Regions from separate parts of the Rhodococcus sp. PAMC28707 genome, predicted to be linked through region 2. Evidence: riboswitches for the same ligand, from Rfam matches in the RefSeq annotation. Region 2 holds a riboswitch; each other region holds the start of a gene.
What was found. A riboswitch is a leader RNA that binds a small molecule or an ion and turns the genes downstream of it on or off. The one in region 2 is predicted to bind thiamine pyrophosphate.
Positions count from the first base shown of each region.

Region 1: it holds a riboswitch for thiamine pyrophosphate, as region 2 does, so the genes downstream of both, thiO (glycine oxidase ThiO) here and E5720_RS11005 (3-oxoacyl-ACP reductase) in region 2, are expected to answer to the same signal.
Region 3: it holds a riboswitch for thiamine pyrophosphate, as region 2 does, so the genes downstream of both, E5720_RS15450 (TenA family protein) here and E5720_RS11005 (3-oxoacyl-ACP reductase) in region 2, are expected to answer to the same signal.

Region 1 covers NZ_CP039253.1:2,893,894-2,901,132, reverse strand. Annotated here, with positions in the region: gene E5720_RS13205 (M28 family peptidase) at 1-670, opposite strand, end outside; gene E5720_RS13200 (ABC transporter permease) at 695-1,492, opposite strand; gene E5720_RS13195 (ATP-binding cassette domain-containing protein) at 1,492-2,454, opposite strand; gene E5720_RS13190 (thiazole synthase) at 2,538-3,239, opposite strand; gene thiS (sulfur carrier protein ThiS) at 3,283-3,498, opposite strand; gene thiO (glycine oxidase ThiO) at 3,495-4,556, opposite strand; TPP riboswitch at 4,555-4,667, opposite strand; gene thiE (thiamine phosphate synthase) at 4,693-5,385, shown strand; gene E5720_RS13170 (NUDIX domain-containing protein) at 5,438-6,277, opposite strand; gene E5720_RS13165 (hypothetical protein) at 6,345-7,239, shown strand, end outside.
Region 2 covers NZ_CP039253.1:2,445,377-2,452,615, reverse strand. Annotated here, with positions in the region: gene E5720_RS11025 (hypothetical protein) at 1-206, opposite strand, end outside; gene E5720_RS11020 (alpha/beta fold hydrolase) at 387-1,280, shown strand; gene E5720_RS11015 (DUF4185 domain-containing protein) at 1,277-2,731, opposite strand; gene E5720_RS11010 (LLM class flavin-dependent oxidoreductase) at 2,770-4,041, opposite strand; gene E5720_RS11005 (3-oxoacyl-ACP reductase) at 4,043-4,813, opposite strand; TPP riboswitch at 4,860-4,949, opposite strand; gene E5720_RS11000 (alpha-amylase family glycosyl hydrolase) at 5,062-6,366, opposite strand; gene E5720_RS10995 (alpha-hydroxy-acid oxidizing protein) at 6,363-7,239, opposite strand, start outside.
Region 3 covers NZ_CP039253.1:3,361,184-3,368,422, forward strand. Annotated here, with positions in the region: gene E5720_RS15435 (ABC transporter ATP-binding protein) at 1-135, opposite strand, end outside; gene E5720_RS15440 (ABC transporter permease) at 132-965, opposite strand; gene E5720_RS15445 (ABC transporter substrate-binding protein) at 943-1,908, opposite strand; gene E5720_RS15450 (TenA family protein) at 1,953-2,693, opposite strand; TPP riboswitch at 2,687-2,786, opposite strand; gene E5720_RS21820 (hypothetical protein) at 3,038-3,691, opposite strand; gene E5720_RS15460 (carboxylesterase/lipase family protein) at 3,780-5,339, shown strand; gene E5720_RS15465 (ATP-dependent DNA ligase) at 5,393-6,910, shown strand; gene E5720_RS15470 (FAD-linked oxidase C-terminal domain-containing protein) at 6,928-7,239, opposite strand, start outside.

The DNA of each region.
Region 1 (7,239 bases), 450 kb from region 2:
CGTCTTCGGCGCTGACGCCACCGGCGGGAATCTTCGCGATGTCGGCGCTACCGAGCGTGCCACCGTCGAGCGGTCCTGGCTCGTTGTTCACCACGATGATCGCGACAGCACCCAGCTCTGCTGCGACGGTCTGTTTCGCGCCGAACGGACACACGCCCCGGTCGACGACGACGATGGCACCGGACACCTCGAGACCGTCGTAATCTGTTGCTTCGCAACCAGGTGAACCGTCGGCCGGGGCGAGAACCACCCGTGCGGTGATGCCATTCGGCGGAGACGACGGCGAATAGGTCAGAGCGTTGACCGGCAGCTTCTGCTCACCTGCAGAGAGCCGTTGGGTATCGGCGGTGAATTGATCGAACTCGAATTCGGGTGTCTCCACCGCGAATCCGGCAGACTCGAGCTGATCGACGACATAGTCGACGCTCGCGTCGTATCCAGGAGTACCCGCTGCGCGATTGCCGTTGTTGTCGGTGGCAATTCGCTCGAGTTGTTCCAGGTGAGCGATGACGCCCTCCTCGGTGACGGCGTCGGCAAGCCCCCTGCCGTCTGCTGTCGCAACCGGGGTAGGAGCAGAGATGGCCGGTTGATCCTCATCCGAAGACGAGGAACAACCGGCCACCACGAGCATGCCTGCTGCGAAACCTGCCAGAAGGGTTGTCCGTCGCATGCATGCACCTTAACTGCACAAAGGTCAGGCGTCTCGACGATTCGTCACCAACACTGCAGCACCGAAGATGACCGCGGTGAACACGATGAAGTAGATCAGACTACCGATGGGCCCCCAGTGGAAGTCGATGCCGCTGTCCTGACCGAGGAAGTTGCTGGTGTTCGCCCACGGCAGGAACGGTTGAACCGCACGACCGAACGAGCCGAACAATCCGAACAGATTTTCGATGACCAACGGCCACAGCAGCAGTAGTGCGATAGCACCCGCCGACTGCCGAAGCAGCGCACCGACACCGACCGCGATGATGACCTGAAGGAACGCCAGAATGGCCGTGCCGTAGATGACGCGCCAGGTGCCGTCGGTGTCGAAGCTCAGCAACCTTCCGGCGTCGGACCCTGCGGTCGCCTTGGCAAGGTAGAACGCTCCGAGGCCGAGAACCAAACTGAGCAAGAAGCCGAAGACCCCGATCAGCAGGGCCTTTGACGTCAGTACTGCGGCTCGGTTCGGGATGGCCTGAAAGGTGGTCCTGATGACGCCGAAGCGGTATTCGCTGGTGACCGTCAATGCCGCCAGGATCATGAGCACCAATGCCCCGAATCCGCCGACACCGCTGCCTACCGCCTCGAACGCGGACGGAAAGAACGGTTCGAAGTCGGGCGTATCACCCTGTGCAACTTGATTGTTGTAAGAATCGATACCCAATTTGGACGTGATGCCGACGATCGCCGCCAAACCGAGTCCGAGCACGATAATGGCTATCGTGCACCACCACGGCGACTTGGTCGAGGTGATTTTGATTCGTTCCGCTGCCAGGACACCCATCAGAGTGAACCACCCATCGCTTGCTGAATGTTCGGATCTTCGGCACCTTCGCCGTGGAATTGCACATCGTGTCCGGTGAGCTTCATGAACGCTTCCTCCAACGACCCACGCTGCGAGGACAACTCGTGCAACACAATGCCGGCACGGCCGGCGATGTCACCGATCGCGTCGGTGGACGAGTCGACGACGACGAGCGAGGGCTGAAGCTCCTCTGCCGAATCCGGTTCGCGCACAGTCAATCCGGCGGAGGTCAACGCACTACGAAGCGCGTCGAGCTGCGGGCTTCGAACTCGGACCGAGGCCTCGGACGCGTGGTCGATGAAATCCTGGACCGACGAATCGAAAATCAGCTTTCCGCGACCGATCACCACCAGATTCTCTGCTGTCTGAGCCATTTCGGACAGCAGGTGACTCGAAACGAGGACCGTTCGGCCTTCGGCGGCGAGACGCTGCATGAATTTGCGAATCCAGACGATGCCTTCGGGGTCGAGACCGTTGACCGGCTCGTCGAAAAGAAGGACTTTCGGATCACCCAGAAGCGCACCGGCAAGACCGAGTCGCTGTGACATACCAAGTGAAAACCCGCCCGCATTCTTCTTCGCGACGTCGGTGAGGCCGACGAGCCGAAGCACCTCGTCCACTCGAGACTTCGCGATATCGTTGGACGCGGCCATCCACTCGAGATGTGCCCGCGCAGACCGGTTGGGATGCACCCACTTCGCATCCAGCAGCGCACCGACCGTCCGGAGCGGCTGCTTGATCTTGTTGTAGGGCTTGCCCTCGATCAGCGCCACCCCACTGGTGGGGCGGTCCAATCCGAGGATCATGCGCATGGTCGTCGACTTGCCCGCACCGTTTGGTCCGAGGAAGCCCGTGACGATGCCCGGCTTCACCGTGAAGGTCAGGTCTTCGACCGCCGTGGTGTTTCCGAACTGTTTGGTCAGTCCTTTGACTTCGATCATGGGACTCACTGTCCACTACCGAACCACCCCGGCGCATCACCCCTGAGTCGCGACCGAGGGTCATCCTTTGGGATGACGTGCAACTACATCGGTGAACTCGCCTGAGCCCAGAAACGTTTCGGTATCCGGCCGGCCCGACGGGCCTGGTAACCGGCCACGACGGCATGCTTCATCGCCGACGCCATGAGCGCAGGGTCTTGTGCCCTGGTGACCGCGGTTGCCAGCAGGACGGCATCGCAGCCGAGTTCCATCGCCAGCGCCGCGTCGCTTGCCGTGCCGATGCCCGCATCGAGGATGACGGGCACGGTCGCGGCGTCGACGATCATCTCGATGTTGTGTGGGTTCGAGATGCCGAGGCCGGTTCCGATGGGCGCGCCGAGCGGCATGACGGCGACGCAGCCGATGTCTTCGAGTCGCTTGGCCAGGACAGGGTCGTCCGTGGTGTAGGGCAGCACGTTGAATCCGTCGTCGACCAGTTGTTCTGCGGCCTTGACCAATTCGATGGCGTCGGGCAGCAGGGTTCGCTCGTCGGCGATGACCTCGAGTTTCACCCAGTCGGTCTCGAGCGCCTCACGTCCGAGTTGCGCGGTCAGTACTGCCTCCGCGGCACCGCGACATCCGGCCGTGTTCGGCAGTGGCGCGATGTTCAGCCTGCGCAACAGGTCGAGGACACCGGTGCCACCCGCGGCGTCGACGCGACGCATTGCCACGGTGGTCAATTCGGTACCGGAGGCCACGAGGGCTTCTTCGAGAACCGTGAGATTCGCCGCTCCACCGGTGCCCATGACCAGGCGCGAGTCGAACGTCCTGTCCGCGATCTTCAGCGAATCAACCACCCTGCACCGCCGTCAGCACGTCGACGGTCCAGCCTTTGCCCACCATCGTCGAATCCCAACGGCTCTTCGGGAGCACCATGCCGTCGACGGCGACGGCGATTCCCTTCGGTGGCATCGAAAGATGTTCGAGCAGTTGACGCATCGTCATCTCTTCGGTCAGGAGGTGGTCCTCGCCGTTGACGGTGACACCTATTGCCAGAGCAGTCATGGTTTCCTATCTGTGGTGAATCGGGCCGGGTCTGCGGCCTTCGCTTCGATGAGTGCGTCGTCTTCCAGTAGTGCAGCGACGGCGTCTGCGGTGATGGGCGTCAACAGGATTCCATTGCGGCCGTGGCCCGAGGCGACGATGACGCGGTCGGAGATCTTGCCGATGAGTGGCAACCCATCGGGGCTCATCGGGCGCAGGCCTGCCGCACATTCGTGAAGTTCGTATTCGCCGAGGCCCGGCAGCAACCGCTCTGCGTCGGCGATGAGGTCACGGACGCCTGCGACGGTGACCTGGGTGTCCTGACCCGATTCGTATTGTGTGGCCCCGAGAACCAATCCGTCTCCGCGCGGTACCAGGTAGATCGCGCGTCCGTGGACGCTGCCGCGGATCGTTCGGGTCGGCGCAGGTGTGGCACTGGGTCTGCGTCGTAGACGCAGTATTTCGCCTTTGACGGCCCGGACCGGTACATCGGTGAGTAGCGCGGAGGTTTGGGCGCCTGCTGCCAACACGATGCGGTCGGTCGTCAGTGCGTCGAGATCGGTGACGGTGTCGGTGGAGAATTCGACGCCGCCGCTCATCGCTGCGGTCTGCAGTGCCTCGAGCAGCATGCGGTTGTCGACGGCCAGTTCGGTGGGTGCCAGCAGGCCGAGACGAATGTTCGGTGCGAGGGAAGGTTCGAGCTCTCGGATCTGGGCCCGACCGAGGATCTCGAGCTCGTGCCCCTGCTTCCCGACCCAATCGGCAATGGTTCGCAGGTCCGTCGCGTCGGCTGCATCGAGGGCGACTGTCAGTGATCCGGTAGCGGAGAACACCGACGGGCCAGGAAGTGCTCGTGCGAATTCGGGCCACCTGGCGAGGGAATGCGCGCCGAGCTCGAGCAGTTCGTGTTCGCCCGGCCATCCCTCGGACAGCGGCGCGAGCATTCCCCCTGCCACCCATGATGCGCCGGTGCCGACCGACGGGTCGTGGAGCCGCACGGACCAGCCCTCGCGCGCAGATCGTGCGGCCACTGCCAAGCCGATCACTCCGCCACCGACCACGGAAAGGCTCTTGGGCACTTCTCACCACCTCACTCCCTGCGCCGGCATGATCCGGTTCAGGTATTGACGGTAAGGACTGGCGTGTCCACTCTCAGCCCCACGTACCTCGGGACTCCCGTGTATCGACTCTCGCCAACAGACTACCGTTGCCGGTGTGCAAAGCGATCGGATCATCCGCAACCCGGAAGCGCGTGAGCGTTTGACATCAGCTCGGCTTTATCTGTGCACCGATGCTCGACGCGAGCACGGCGATCTCGCTCAGTTCGCCGAGGCCGCACTGTCCGGTGGCGTCGACGTCATTCAACTTCGCGACAAGAACTCCGAAGGCGAGCGCACGTTCGGCCCGCTCGAAGCCAAAGACGAGCTGGCTGCGCTGGCAATTCTGTCGGCCGCCACCACACGCCACGGTGCGCTCCTCGCAGTCAACGACCGCGCCGACCTTGCCCTCGCATCGGGCGCCGACGTGCTGCATCTCGGCCAGGGCGATCTACCGGTTCACTATGCGCGCCAGATCCTCGGCCCCGACGTCGTCATCGGGCGGTCGACACAGAATCGCAGCCAGGCCGCTCTCGCTGCCATCGAGGACGGCGTCGACTATTTCGCTACCGGGCCGATCTGGGCCACACCGACCAAACCGGACCGGAAAGCAGCCGGTCTGGACCTGTTGCGCAGCACCGCGGAATCCGCTCCGACGCGGCCGTGGTTCGCCATCGGAGGGATCGACGCCGAGAACGTAAACGAAGTTCTTGCCGCGGGCGCGGATCGCATCGTCGTCGTAAGGGCCATCACCAAAGCTCGGGATCCACAGGCAGCTGCACGGGAGCTCAAGCTCGCGTTGCAGGGCTGACCTCGCGTTGCAGGGCTGACCTCGCGTTGCAGGGCTGACAGAATCCGTCTGGTCAGCCGAGCCAGCCCAGCACGATCGACGGCGAGAGCACCTGCACCGACGTCGGGAGCCGTTGCTGCAGTCCGCGGTCAGCGGTGACCAAAGCAGTGAGTGTCGTCGACGCCGCTGCCTGTGATGCGAGTTCGTCGTCCCCACTGCCGGCGGCGTGGATGACGGGGACTCTGATGTCCTCGAACTGTGCTGCTCGTGCTTCACCTTCGAGGACTGCCTCGATCCGGGTGAGCCAACCGAAGCCGACACCCGGCAGCTCGACGGTTCGCGGAAGGGTGCCCGCCAGTGAGCTCAGCAACTTGCCGGTTGCGCCGCTGCGATCGCGCCACCAACCGTCGGGCCTCGAGCCGAGTACGTTCGCGGTGTCCAGCAGAACTCGCAGCGGGCTGATGCGCAGGGAGGCCCAACTGGCGGCGAATCCCGGGTGCAGTGGAAGTTGATCGACCATGTCCTCCGGAACCCACCGAAGTTCGGTGCTCTCACCGTTCATCGTGGTGTCGAGTTGGGTGGCCGCGTCGGCGACGACAGTCGTGTAGGACCATCCGCTCGCCATCCGCGCCGTCTCGACTTCCCCGCGCACGAAGACGTTCTCGGCACCGATTCCAGCTTCCTCGTCCGCTTCACGAACAGCGGCGTGCACGTTCGTTTCGTGCGAGTCCTTTGCGCCCCCCGGCAACGCCCACGTCCCACCTTGATGGCTCCACAGCGCCCGGTGCTGCAGGAGGACCGTCGGCTCACCGTGCGGCGAGGGCGCCCGCAGTAATAGCCCAGCCGCGCCGTGCTTGCCCCAGTGCCGCGTGCCGTTCTCACCAACAACCCACCCGTCACCGTCGCCACGCATACCGACACCCTAGGTCAACCTTCCGGTAGGCGTACGGACGGTCGCTCCGGCTTATATGCTCGGTACTGTGATTGTGGTCGGCACTACGCCCTCGGCTGCCGTACCTCCTACGACGGCTGCCGTGACGTCGGAGGCCGATTCTCGACGCGAACTGCAGCGTCTGATTCGGTCCACGCCGGCGCGCATGATCGCTCTGGGACTGATACTCATCATCGCTTTCGTAGTCACCGGCACCGTTACCGCCATCTCGGTATCCGAGCGAGCCCGGACGCTCGACACGCTTCTCGTTCGGACCGAGCCACTCGCCAACTCGGCGCAGAACCTCTACGGCGCACTGTCCGTTGCCGACGCGGCTGCCTCGACTGCATTCATCGCCGGCGGGCTCGAGCCCAGGGACGTTCGCGATCGATACACCCAGGCGATCGGAAATGCCGGCACCGAATTGATCCGGGCATCCGACGGGCTCGCGGTTTCGGACGACGAAGCACGGACAGTTCTCATGGAGATCGGCGCGGGCCTGCCGGTGTATACCGGACTGGTGGAGACCGCCCGTGCCAATAATCGCAGTGGCAATCCCGTCGGTGCGGCGTACCTGGGTGAGGCGTCGACGCAGATGCAGACCTCGTTGCTGCCCCGTGCCGAACGCCTCTACGCCGAGCAGGCCGCTCGGGTATCTAACGACCAGGAACGCTTCGTCAATCCACCGTTCGTGGCGATCGGTCTCGTTGTGGTGTGCCTGATATTGCTGGTGCTCGCACAGATATACCTTTCTACCCGCACCCGCCGAAAGCTCAACGCGGGATTTCTCGGCGCCTCCCTGGCGATCTCGCTCCTACTCGGGTGGATGTTGGTGGCGGGGCTGACTTCTTCGATAGCCACCGACCGCGCGCTGAACCGCGGTGTCGCTCCGCTGCAGAAACTGACTTCCGGGTTCATCCTGGCGCAGCAGGCCCGCGCCGACG
Region 2 (7,239 bases):
CCGGTCAGCCCGTCGGGATGCAGTTCTTCGAGCAACGCTCGGATGATCTCGGAATGCACCAGACCGACCTGCGCCGCGTCCTCGGACTCCACATCGCCCACGGCGTCGCGATAGGCATCCTCCGAGCGTGCACGAGCGGCAGCAAGCGCCTCCTCGGTAGAGGTCGCAATAGCTCGCGGTGTCGCAGGCCAGTCGTTGGGCCACATCTCGAGGGTTCCTTTTGTTCGGCGGAGAGGTTGAGCAATCCTCCCACCTTGCACCGACAATCCACTTACATGTAACCGGCACTTATAGTAACCTTCGAAAAAGTGGGACGCCCCCATACATCGAGAGAGGCCGTTTCTGATGTATGGGACAACCAACGACCGAAAAGGACATACCACCCGATGAGCGAAACCGCCACCCGCACAACCGTGGTCAACGAGGGAATGTCACTGGCGGTCTACGAGACAGGTAATCCGGACGGCGAGACCATCGTCCTCGTCCACGGCTGGCCGGACACACACGAGATGTGGAGTCACATCGTTCCACGACTCACCGAGCACTTCCGCGTCGTCAGCTACGACGCGCGTGGCGCAGGCGAAAGTACGGTTCCGCGTGAACGCTCCGCCTACCGGCTCCGCAATCTGGCCTCGGACTTCTATGCCGTCGTCGACGCAGTCAGCCCGAACGCGCCTGTCCACGTTCTCGCACACGACTGGGGCGCCGTCACCGTATGGGAAGCAGCCGGCGAACCTCACGCGGTAGATCGAATCCGTTCGTACACTTCCATTTCGGGCCCGAACCTGGACCATCTCGGCAAGTGGTCGCGGTCGCGGTTGGCCAGGCCGACCTGGAGCAACGTCAAGCAAGTTCTCGCCCAGACGCGCGCATCCTGGTACACCGTCACCTTCCATATACCCGGCCTCTCCACGTTGCGAATTCGACGCCAGTTCGCCAAAGGATGGCCTGCGTTCCTGCAGGAATTCTCCGGCGTCGACCCGTCGCTGGTCACCGAGAACCCCACGCTGTTCTCCGACGCGACCAACGGGGTGAACCTGTATCGAGCGAACCTCGTTCCACGCCTGATGAAGCCGCGGGACCGATTCATCGACATCCCGGTGCACTTGATCGTCAACACCGAGGACGTCGCAGTGCGGCCCGATCATTACGAAGACACCGGAAAATGGGTGAAAAACCTGACCCGCAACGATATTCACGCGGGCCATTGGTCACCGATCTCCCATGCTGTCGAGATCGCCGAGCTCACCGAGACGTACATCGATTCGCTGAAGAGCTAGTTCGTCAACTCCGCGTGCATCTGAAAGACGTTGTAGTCGGACCACGTCGAGATGTTGAAGTACAGATCGGTGCCGGTGGACCAGGGATGCATGAACCCTCCGTACAGCTCAGGGTATTCGGCGACGCTGACCATCGGCGCTCCGTCGGACCACGCTCCTTGCGGAGAGTCGGACTCCCGCAGCGTGATAGCCGTTTTCGCGGTGTCGAGGTAGGTCATCTGCCATCTCTGGCGTGAATCGTCGTACCGCACCGAGAGTTCCGCTGCCGGGGCCGCCACGATCGTCGACGCTGCGGTATACCCTCCGACCGGTGTCCAGTTACCTTCGCTCCAATACTGATACGCGGACTTGTTCAGCACCTGATCCTTCGGGACGCGTGCGACGCCGACGTCACCGAGCCTGGTGTTCGGGGTGCCGAACATGTACACGTAGTCACCCTGCGGGACCATCGACGTCACCTGAAACTTACTGACGCCGAAGATGTTGTCCCACTGTGCATACGGATCCTTCGTCCAGGTGGAGCCGCCGTCGTCCGAGTATGCGATCCCCCCATAGTTGGTCCACCAGGTTCCCGGGATGCTGTTCCACGTCCTGATGGACATGTAGCTCATGTATTGGCGATCGCCGATCGCGAAGCCGGAGGTAGGAATCGTGGTGATCTCGACGTTGTCGAGCTTGCGACTGCTGAGGAGTTCGGCTGCGTGACAACGACTGTCCTGCACCATACTGTCGTAGGTGACCCCGTCGGACAGATCGGTATCGGTGCTGAACGCGAGCACATTGCTGCGCCAATCCGGTCCCTGACCTCCAGGGGGATGGAAGCCTTTGCCGACGGTATCGCCGAACGCCGTCGCTATCTGCCCGGGAGCGCTCTCCCACATAATGCCCAGGTCCGTCCCGTAGACCTGCCACCGTTTGTCGGTGCGATTGATCGACCCCGCCCCTGTCTGTTTGGCAACACGGGTGACGTTTCCGATCTGCGGCATTGGAGGTGCAGAAGTTCTGACCGCCGGTTCGACGGGAGGTGACGCCGGATCGGGCGGAGGCGGGAGCTGCACTTCGGGTCCGGGAATCGGGATCGGAATGGTGAAAGGCTTGAACTCGAATCCGATTCGCGGAATGTTCAATTCGCTCGAGAGCGTGGTGGGCTCGCGGGTGTCATCGGTCAGGTTCGGGCACGGATCCAAGCAAGGGTCCGCCGGCAACGGTTCCGGGTCGATACGTGTCGGGGCCGTCGTCGGTGCTGGATACGGCACAGGTGCGAGTTGCGGAAAAGGGATCGGAATCGAGAGATCTTCCGGGACCAGCGACCCTGTCTCGTTCGTCAGATCGGCCGCGCACGCGCCGGGAGGGACGAGGGGTTCGGCGGCAGCCGGGACGCTGTCCCCGTACACGATCATCACGGACCCGAGAACAACAGCGGCACTCACGACGGCCATTCGCTTCGACATACTTCCCCTTCTGCGGATGCACCACCCGTGCCAGCGCATCATGCCAGATTCTCGCGCAATGAGCGCGAAGAGTATTCCTTACGAAAGAGATCACGTGACTGAAGAATTGGCACGACTTCGTCGACGAAGTCGTCGAGACTGTCCGGGTACAGCGGTGGCATCAGATTGAAGCCGTCGGCAGCTCCTCTTCGCACCCACTCCGAGATCTCGTCGGCGATCGATTCCGGCGTCCCGATCATCGTGGCGTGCCCTCCACCCGCTGCGAGTGTCCCGAGAAGCTGACGGACAGTCGGGTCATCTTTGGCGATTATCCGCAGGATCGTCTCGTATCGACCGTGCGGCCCGGTGAACTCCTCGATCGGCGGAAGAGCAGGAACCGGTGCGTCGAGCTCCCAATCGCTGCAATCCTGCTCCACGAACATCCCCAGTGTGCGCAACGACTGCTCGACGGGAAGCAGTGCATCGAGCTCGGCCTTCTTCGCACGGGCCTCGCTCATCGTCGACCCGACGTACGTCACCAGACCCGGCATGATCCCAACGGTCGAGCTGTTTCGTCCGGCAGCATCTATGCGGCGCTTGACATCTGAATAATAGGCGGCGCCGGCCTCGGCATCGTAGGCGACGGCGTAGATCGCCTCCGCGTAGCGGGCCGCGAGATCACGGCCAGGTCCCGACGCGCCCGCCTGGAACAGCACCGGCCGTCCCTGCGGAGACCGCGGGACCGTCAACGGGCCGTCCACCCGAAAGTGCTTGCCGACGTGATCGATGGGATGCACCTTCGCCGGATCCGCATACATTCCCTCGCGATCCAGTACCAGCGCGTCCCGTTCCCAGCTGTCCCATAGCGCGAGGGCAACCTCGACGAATTCCTCTGCGCGTTCGTACCTTTCGACCCGTGCCGGAATGTCCTCGAATCCATGATTGCGCGCCTCGGCGTCGAACATCGAGGTCACGACGTTCCATCCTGCGCGGCCACCACTGATGTGATCGAGCGAGGCGAGCAACCGCGCAGCGTGAAACGGTGTGTAGAACGTCGTGGATATGGTGGTGACCAGGCCGATATGGGTGGTCGTTCCGGCCATCGCCGTCAGGGCTGTGATCGGTTCGAGAAACCAGGTGCCCGCGCCGGCCGGATCACGAACGGAGTGTCCGTCCGCGAAGAACACGGCGTCGAACTTGCCCCGCTCCGCGGTCTGCGCGAGTTCTTGGTAGTAGCTGATATCGCCGAGGTCCTCGACCCTCGAATTCGGGTGACGCCACGCTGCACTGTGATGCCCACAGCCGTAGAGAAATGCGTTGAGGTGCAGCATGTCAGTCCTTGACCAAGCCGCCGTCCACAACCAAATTCTGTCCGGTCACCGACCTCGACCACGGAGACGCGAAGAACAACAGGGCATCTGCGAACTCCTCTGGTGTCACCACTCGCTGCAACGGCGTCGACGCCGCGATGAGGTCGAATACTTCCTCTGGTGTAGCGGCACTGGCGTCGGTGGTCCGCAGTAGGCCACCCGACACCATGTTCACAGTGATACCGTCGCCGCCGAGATCCGCTGCGAGAGTTCGAGTCAGAGACAACAGCGCAGCCTTCGATGCCGTGTAGTCGTGGTACGGCACCACTGGGTTCTGGAAAAGATTGGTGCCCACGTTGATGATTCGGCCGAATCCTGCTGCGCGCATCCCCTTCAGCGCTCGCTGCGTAGTCGTCAGCGCACCACGCACAGTGCCACGGAACTGCGCGTCGAACTCGTCCCATGTGATCGAGTCGGCCTTGCTGCGCGCGTCCCCGTTGAACGAGAAGTCGGCCAACGCGTTGTTGACCACCGTCGTCACGGAGGAACCGAAGTGCGCTTCGGCTTCGGTGAACAACGCGTCCACCTGCTCGGCGTCGGTGATGTCTGCTTGGATCGCTATCCCGCCGATCTCTGACGCCAGCGCCTCCGCCGAGACTCGACTGTTGCGGTAGTTCACCACGACGCGAGCGCCTTCTCGCGCGAATGCCCTGGCCACCGCGGTGCCCAGACCTCTGCCCGCTCCGGTGACGACTACTGTCTGCTCGTCCAACTTTTTCGACTGGATGTTCATGTCAGGCCTTTCGCTCTTCCGGCCCACACCGCGCAGAGCATGCACGTATCACACGTGCAGACATCCCTACGCTGGTGTTGACCAGATCAGGTTCGACGGGTGTGTTCTCAGCCGTTAGGCACCCCGTGTCGAAGAGGACTGTAACCTCTTGTCGAATATCCGTCTATCTAGGATCGATCATAGAAAGCCGTATAGATACCGGACAAGTCGGGTTTGTACACGTCCGGACCCTTATTGACGCCCTGCGCCTAGCGCAGCACCACCCAGCCGTGGGGTGGAACCCTGGTGGATCCGCCGCCCACTTGTGCGTCGCCGGACAATATCTCACCGGCCACGCGGTACGTCACTTCCTCGTCGCCGAGGTTCAACGCCACGTGCAACTGCTCGTCACCCGAGTGGACGCGGTACAACATCGCGGTATTGGACAGCTCCACCGTCTCGGTGCGCGCCTCGACGAGCCAGGGATGCCTGCGGCGAAGCCCGATCAGCTGCTGATGCAGACGGAAGGTCGGCCAACCGTACGGGGCGAGTTCCTCTCTGCTGCTAGGAAATTCCGGCCGTACCTCGTCATCGCCACCGACACGTTCCTCTTTCGCGCCACGGAAGCCCTGTTCGTCGCCGTAGTAGATCATCGGCATGCCCCCGACCGTGAACAGGACCACGAGCGCATGCTCGAGATGGCGTTCGTCGGTGATGGTGCTGGCGATGCGGGCCACGTCGTGATTACCGACGAACGTAGCCGGAACGAACGTCTCGAGCCACTCGTTGTGACGCCCGAGCGCGTGCGACAACTCGAAAAAGTTCCTTTCCGAGATTGCACTCCACGACGCTTTCCACAGCTCGTACTGAGTCACCGAATCCAGTGAGCTCGCCTTCACGATGGCTGCATAATCACCGTGGATGACCTCACCGAGGAAGTAGGCGTCGGGGAACTTTTGCCGAACCTTCGGAATGACCGCCGCCCAGAACCGCGGCGGCACAGCGTATGCCGCGTCGAGACGCCACCCGTCTGCACCCCGTTCGAGCCAGTGCGACATGACATCGACGACATACTGCTCGACCGCGGCGCTGTCATGGTTGAGCGTCACCAGTTCATCGTGGCCCTCGAAATTGCGATGAGTCGGTCTCGCCCCGGACCAGTCGAGATGGAACCACTCGGACTCCGGCGAATCCGGTCCTGCTTCGAGCGCCTGTACGAACCGCGGAAATGCTTGTGCCACATGGTTGAATACGCCATCGAGCATGACCCGCAGCCCACGCGAATGAGCTTGGTGGATCATGTCGTCGAAGTCGGATTCGGTGCCGAGCCGCGAATCGATGCGAAGGTGATCGATGGTGTCGTATCCATGGCTTGCGGAGGCGAAGATCGGGCCGAGGGCGATTCCCGAGGCCCCGAGTTCCACGGCGTAGTCGAACCAGTCGACGATGCGGTGCAGTCGATGCTCGTCCTCGAGCGAAGCGCCGTCCCAGTTATGGACCGGGGCGCCGACGAATCCCAGGGGATAGATGTGCCACCAGATGGCGTGCTCGACCCAGGCAGGTTGACCGCTCATGCCCGGATCACCGACTCACGACCGAGCTCGGCAGCCCCGGTATGACCCGACAAGCTGGTGACGAGATCGAATTCAGCGAGAATGCAACGCAATACATGCGCCACACCGTCCTGGCCGCCGAGCGCCAATCCATACAGAAACGGCCGTCCCAGCAGCACCGCATCGGCCCCCAACGCAAGCGCCTTCGCCATGTCGGACCCGGTGCGCACACCGGAATCGAACAAAACCGTCAGCTGATCACCGACGGCGTCCACGATCTCCGGCAGCGCGCTCAACGACGAGCGAGCGCCGTCGATCTGGCGGCCACCATGATTGGACACCACGATCCCGTCCACCCCGTGATCGGCGGCTGCCCATCCGTCGGCAACCGTGCAGATTCCCTTCAATACGATCGGTCCGTCCCACTGCTCACGCAGGAACGCCAACTGCGACCAGTTCAACCCAGGGTTGGGGAACATCTGCGCCCAGTGCATGGCTGCAGCAACAGGATTCGCTTCGACCGATTGATCCAGACCCGCAAGAAATGCCGGGTCCGTCAGATAGTTCTCGATCCCGAGGTTCGCCAGAAACGGCAGGTATCCACGGTCGAGGTCGGCCGGCCTCCAGCCGAGAAGCGTCGTGTCGAGCGTCAGTACAAGCGTCGTGAATCCCGATTTCTTGGCTCGCGCGAGGAAGCTGAGGAGAACGGATTCATCTGTGGGCCAGTACAACTGGTACCACCTGGGGGCGTCGCCACCCGCCTCGGCGATCTGCTCGAACGAATGCGAAGCCTGAGTGGAGTGAATGTAGGGCACCGAAAGCTCCGCGGCTGCCCGCACCGTCGCAAGCTCACCGTCCGGATGCGCGAGAGTCTGAACACCCACCGGCGCGATC
Region 3 (7,239 bases), 920 kb from region 2:
AACTGTGCTCTTGCCCGAGCCGCTCGGACCGATGACGGAAACGAACTCTCCGGGTTCGACGTCGAAGCTGACTCCGTCGAGAATTGTCCGGTCGCCGTAGGACTTCGTGAGTCCGGACAGATGCACGGCCGTCATCGCGGCCGACTGTCCTGCGCCCATGGGGCGACGACGCGTTCGACGGCGTAGGTCAGCAGGAAGAGCGTCACACTGATGACGGCGGTGACGAGCACCGCCGCCAGGACGAGGTCGGTGCGGAACGAGTTCTTCTGCTGGCTCATGTATATCCCGAGTCCGGCGCTGGCTCCTGCGTATTCGGCGAAGATGGCACCCACGACGGCGTACGTGATTCCGATACGAAGCGAGGTGAAGAAGCGGGGCATCGCAGAGGGCAGACGAATATATCGAAACTGCTGCCAGCGGGTTGCGCCCATGCTCGCCAGGAGTGCGCGCGCATCTCGATCGGCTGCCGCGAATCCTTCGATGAGGCCGATGGCCATGGGAAAGAACGTGGCGAGCGCGATCACGAGAATCTTGGGAAGTAGTCCGAAGCCGAACCAGATGATCAGTAGTGGGGCAATTGCGATGATCGGAAGCGTCTGTGAGATCACGAACAGCGGCACCACTGCTCGTCGGAGCCATGGTGAGAAGTCGACTGCGACGGCAAGTATCCAGGCAACTACCAGGGATACTGCAAATCCGAGAATGGTGACCTGCAGAGTTGCTGCTGCGTTTTCGGCGATTGCGTCGCGCTGCGCCCAACCCTGAGCCACGATTCTCGACGGCGAGGGGAGTACCTGTGGTCGGATCCCGCTGAGCTGGACGTAGACCTGCCATCCGATAACGAGCACCACGACGATGGTGACCGATGGCATGGCCCAACGGATTGCAGCCCCGATTCGCGGTCTACGCTTCGCCGGCCGTTCGACAGCGCCGAACGCCGCGCTACTGAGCGCCGAGGAAGTCATCGGTGAAGTAGGTGGACCAGTCGGGCTCGGTGTCGACGGCGGTGCCGCCTTGATCGACCAGGACACCGTTCTCGTACAGGAATCTCGAATATTCGGTCCATTTGTCGAGGTTCTGTCGCCCGACTGCCCCCGACTCGTCCAGCATGTAGCGGTCGGCGAGCATCTGCTGGCTTTCGAAGACCAATTGCTCGTCCGTGAAGGCCCCTGGATTCGCATCGATGATGTCCTGCGCGGCGCGGACCGGATCGTCTGCCGCGAGTTGGTAGCCGCGTTGAAGCGCCTGGACGAATTTCTTGGCCTCGTCGGGATGGCTTGCCAGCCAGTTCTCGTTACCGTTGACTGTGAGGGCATAGGCGTCGGGGAAGCCGTAGTCGGTGTAGTCGAAGTATTTCATCGGAGTACCGCTGTGCTCGGCCTCGATACCCTCCCACGCCAGGTAGGACACGGTGAAGTCCGCTGTGCCCGAATACACGGCCTCGTAGGCCGATGTTCCGAGCACGACGGTGTCGTACTCACCTGCGCCGCCGTCGTTTTGAATGACTTGGCGTAGTCCGGCCTTCTCTCCGGTATCACCGAAGCCTGCGTAGACTTTGCCGTCCAGGGCTTTCGGGCTCGGTATGTCTTCGCGGTCGGCTTTCACGCCGATTCCGGTGGCCCAGTGTTGCAGCGGCGCCAGTACCGAAATGATTTGAGCTCCTGCTGTTTTCGCGAATGTAGTCGAACTCTGCGTGCTGATGCCGAACTCGGCGTTGCCCGCGTCGACCAGCGTGTCCGGGGATGTGCTGTTGTAAGGCAGTATTTCGACGTCGAGTCCGGCGTCGGCGAAGTACCCCTCCTGTATAGCAACGTACAGCCCGGTGTGGTTGGTGTTAGGCGTCCAGTCGAGCGCGAAGCGGATGGTGTCGGAGTCAGTGGATTGTGCACACGAAGTCAGTGAAGTAATGGTGGCGACGGCAACTGCGATGGCGCCGATCCTTCGGAAGAGTGTCACAGTGCTACCTCCAACGCAGCAATCCCGGAAGAGGGAAGTGGCCACGGTGTCGGGTGAAGTGCACTGTCCCAGAACATCGATTCGTACCGCGTCGCGATGACGAACGAGTCGATCATGGCACTTCGTTGAGCATCGGTAGCGAGCCGAGCGGCGTCGTCCACCAGTAGGCGCGCGCAATCGACGGCATCACGGAACTCATCGGAGTTGTACGCCGAAACCCATTGTGCGTAGGGATGATTCGGATCATGGTGGAGAACCCGTTTGGCCGATGTCGAAAGGCGAACGGCCACGTCGGCATAGATCCAGAAGCATGGCAGGATCGCCGCCGCCGCAACGGGATAAGGCTCGGTGGCGGCGGTTGCTACCAAGTACGAGACGTACCCGAGGCAGGTGGGTGAATGCGTGGCCTGCGCGTTCGCCGTGGGGAGCGCGTCACCGGAGAGCAGTGACTCGTGAAGCGTTGCCTCCTCGACTGCGCTCGCCGCGGAGGTGGCCCAAAAGGCGGCAGTCGCCGTGTCCGGCGCTTTCGATGCCAGAATGGCCAGCGCCTTCGCGTATCCCGCCAGATACAGCCGATCCTGTTCGAGATACGTCCGGAACGCGTCGAGCGGTAGCTTGCCCTCGCCCAGCAGCGTCAGAAATTCGAGTTGGTCGATCGAGTGACGCAACGAAGTCGTTGCGGTCCACATCAGATCCGTGTGACGGACAGAGTCCATCGAGTTTACAGGCGCAGTCATCGCCTTGACATCCCTTCGTCAGCATTACCTGCATCAGGTTCGACGGGTGTGATCTCAGCATCCGCATGTACGGACGCACCCCGTGTCAGAACATCGCCGACCCTAGCACCCTTGGCCGGTGACGCAGTGTGAGCGGGCCGTAGACCTCTCCGCGCGCAACCGTGTCGACTACGACCGAACGGTGAGGTGGTGGCGCAGAATCGGTTGCTCTGTAGCTCGACTTCCCGAACGTGACCGGATCCTCGATGCCAGGTGGTGGCCCGCAGCATTTCGTTTACCCAGGATTCATACCCGGTATCTGATGTGAGGTCGCGCGCCGGCGAAACGCTCGTTGGAAATTGCGTCTACTTCAGCTCGAATACCTTGTCCGACACCGTGAAACCATGGCCGACCTGATCCAGGCAGGTGACCCCGGACGACTCCTCGACTCGGCATTCGAGCCCATTGGAACGTCCACTTCCGGGTATGGCGAGGGTGAGCCCGTACGGCAGTTGTTTCGCAGGCCCGTCGAACCGATGAAAGCGCGGATCGCCCGAGCTGAGAAACCTGGCTGGGGATCCGGCAGTGATCTCGACGGTGTTGGGAGCCACCGAGGACTCTGGAGCACCACTTCCCGCCACCCGCGGCACCGAGCGAGGAAACTCGCCATGACACCCAGCGATCGAGGTCTCGGTGACGACGATCGCGCATTCGAACTTGCCACTCGGGCTGGTGAAGTAGAAGAACCCGGCAGTGCTCTCGTACTGGGACGGGTCGGCGGTCGGCGGGGGACTGCTCGTTGTCGATTTGGCGGGGGTCGTCGACGCGGTTGTGGTTGGGGCAGCCGAGGTCATCGGCGACGGGGGAGTAGCGGGCGTCGTGCGGACCACCGACGGTGGGTCGGTGTCGACCGTGGCAAGCGGCGCCGTCGCGCTGCCGTCGACATCGGACCCGCATCCGGCAAGAACCAGGAAGGACGCGGCAGCAACGGCTGCGCCGTATGCGCGTAGTCGGTTCATCTCGCCAGCTTAAAGCGGACGGATCGATCTCAGGAATTGGTACCTTGACCAGGATCGGATGGGTATACGTCGGATACGGAGGAATGCCTTGACCGAAGTCGAGCAAGCCGGCATTTGGACATGTCAGGTACACACTCCGGACGGCGATGTGATCGGGTACCGCGACGGCACACACTTCGTCTGGAAGGGAATCCCATACGCGGCTGCGACCGACGGCAAACATCGCTTCAGGTCGCCGCGGCCCGTGGAACCGTGGGCAGGAGCCCGGGATTGTCGAAATTTCGGTGATGTCGCACCCCAAGGCAAAGATAATCCGGTGCCGATCGATCCGGCGATCCCGATGTCGGAGGACTGTCTGTCGGTGAATGTCTGGGCCCCCGAGCCCGACGGTCGACCTCGGCCGGTGATGGTGTGGATTCACGGCGGTGCCTACTCGCTCGGTTCCTCTGCACAGAGCGTCTACGACGGCAGGAGGCTCGCCGAACTCGGTGACCTGGTGCTCGTCACCGTCAACTATCGCGTCGGTGCTTTCGGATTCCTCGACTTGTCGTCGTTCTCCACAGCGGAGACGGTCTTCGAGACGAATCTCGGCTTGCGTGATCAGATCGCGGCACTCGAATGGGTGCAGCGTTGCGTGGAATCGTTCGGTGGTGATCCGTCGAACGTGACCGTGTTCGGCGAGTCCTCGGGTGGCGCGTCGGTCACGACACTGATGACCTCGCCGAAGGCCGAGGGACTGTTTCACCGCGCTATCGTGCAAAGTGCGCCCGCGACGTCGGTGTACGGACCGGAACGCGCGGCGGCCGTGGCCACGAGATTCCTCGAACTCGTGGATATCACTCCGGATCGAATCGGGGAGTTGAAAACCGTCGACTTCATGCGTCTCGTCGAGGCGGGCGACACCCTGTGTTACGAGGTCCCGACGCGGGTGCCGGGCACATTGGGGCTCGCGCCGGTGGTCGACGGAGATATCGTCCCGCGGTATCCCGTTGCAGCGTTCCAAAAGGGATACTCGCACCGCATCCCGTTGATCATCGGAACGAATCACGATGAGGCATCGATCTTCCGATTGATGAAGTCACCGTTGATGCCGGTCACGTCGGACACCGTCACGGAGATGTTTCGTGCGATCGCGAACGATCACTCGGATCTGCCGGCGTTCCGTATCGCAGAAATCATGTCGGCTTATCCGGATCGTTCGAAATCGGCTGGTGCACTAGCGATGTCGAGGGATGCCGGATTCCGAATGCCGACCATGTGGATCGCGGACGCGCACAGTCGATACGCGCCGGTCTGGATGTATCGATTCGATCATGCGACACCGATGCTGAAGGCTGCTCGTATAGGTGCGGGACACGCGACCGAGTTGCCTTATGTCTTCGGCAATTTCGGAACGTTGAACAGAGATCCGACATTCTGGCTCGGTGGCCGCAAGGCAGCGACGGCAGTATCGCTGCGTGTGATGAAGAGATGGGTCGCCTTTGCCCAGCACGGAGTCCCAGCCACCCTCGACGGTGCGAAGCATTGGGCGCCGTACGTCGAGCCGACCCGTTCCACACTTGTCATCGACGCCCAGGATTCTGTTGTCGAAGACCCGGACGCCGCTCTACGCGCGGCATGGGGAGATCAAGTACTCGGTTTCACCTGACGATGCCCGGGGTCGGTGGATTGAGGTGGTCCACTTCTGGATACCTACTTCTGGTGCTGTTCATCCGAATCGTCGAGACCTCGTTGGCCGTGGGTGCCACTCGCTCCCGTAAGGCCAAGACCGAGGCACTGAGGCTGTTGCTCACCGAAGTCGATCCATCGGAGATCGCCACCGTCGTGGCGTGGCTGTCCGGTGAATTGCCGCAGGGCCGAATCGGCGTGGGCTGGCGGACCTTGGCCGATATCGAAGGTGACCCGTCCGCCGCGGGCACACTTACCGTCGCCGAGGTCGATACGAAGATCACGACGGTTGCCTCGACGTCCGGTCCGGGTTCGACCGCCCGGCGTCGCGAGGTCCTGACAGATCTTCTTGGGCGGTCGACGAGGGACGAGCGAGTGTTTCTGGTTCGGTTGCTGACCGGCGAGCTGCGCCAGGGTGCACTCGAAGGTGTCATGACCGACGCAATCGCTGCAGCGGCGGGGCTGAAAATCGACCCGGTCCGACGGGCTTTCATGCTCTCCGGGAATCTATCGGCAACGGCGTCCGCTGCGCTCGCTGGAGGCAAGGCTGCACTGGCGGCCTTCGAACTCGAGGTGGGACGCCCCGTGCGTCCGATGTTGGCCTCGCCCGCGGAGTCTTCGGCCGCGGCGTGGATCGAGTTCGCAGGCGAGGTGAGTCTGGAGTACAAACTGGACGGAGCTCGCATCCAGGTCCATCGAGCGGGTGAAGATGTGCATATCTACACCAGGACCCTGCGGGAGATCACCGACAGCGTGCCAGAGCTCGTCGAGTTGATCCGGGCGTTGCCGTGCACCAGCGTCGTACTCGATGGGGAAACCCTCGCACTCACCGAAAGCGGGAGGCCGCGTCCTTTTCAGGAGACGATGAGTCGGTTCGGTGCCCAGAGCGCCCACGAGTTGCTTCTGCAGCCGTACTTCTTCGACTGCCTGCATCTCGACGGCATGGATCTGCTGGACGAACCGCTCGAACGCCGGCTGGCAGCGCTGGAACAGGTTGCACCGACTCACCGGATTCCATCACTGGCGCGCCCGGACGCCGACGCCGTTGCCGGGTACTTCGAGGAGGCGTTGGCAGCCGGACACGAAGGTGTGATGGTCAAGTCGTTGTCGGCGCCTTACGCCGCTGGTCGACGCGGCCGCGCATGGCAGAAGGTCAAGCCCGAGCACACGTTGGATCTGGTCGTGCTCGGTGCGGAATGGGGCTACGGCAGGCGGACGGGCCGGCTGTCCAATCTGCATCTCGGGGCGCGTGATCCGAGCGGTGGGGATCCCATCATGGTCGGCAAGACGTTCAAGGGGCTCACCGATGCACTGCTGCAATGGCAGACCGACGAGTTTCCGAAACACGAGAGTTCCCGTGACGAGCACACCGTGTACGTACATCCCGACCTTGTCGTCGAGATCGAACTCGACGGCGTGCAGCGGAGCACTCGCTACGCAGGTGGAGTGGCGCTGCGATTCGCCCGGGTACTCCGATACAGGCCCGACAAGACACTTGCGGAAGCCGATACGATCGATACCGTTCGCGCGCTCCTACTGCCGTCGACCTGAGTGCTCACCGAGCTACGTCAGAGGATCGCGCCGGGATTGAGAATGCCGCTGGGATCGAGAGCGGTCTTGATCCGTTGAGTGAGCTCCATGACGTCCGCTCCCACCTGGTCGGGTAGCCATGCTTTCTTCAGCCTGCCTACTCCGTGCTCGCCGGTGATGGTGCCGCCCAGGGTCAGTGCCAGGTCCATGATCGCTCCGAAAGCGATGTTGGCCCGACGTGTCATATCGACATCGGCAGGATCGAACACGATGAGTGGGTGAGTGTTTCCGTCTCCGGCGTGGGCAATAACGGCGACGAGTACGGCGTACTTTTCGGAGATTCGTTCGAT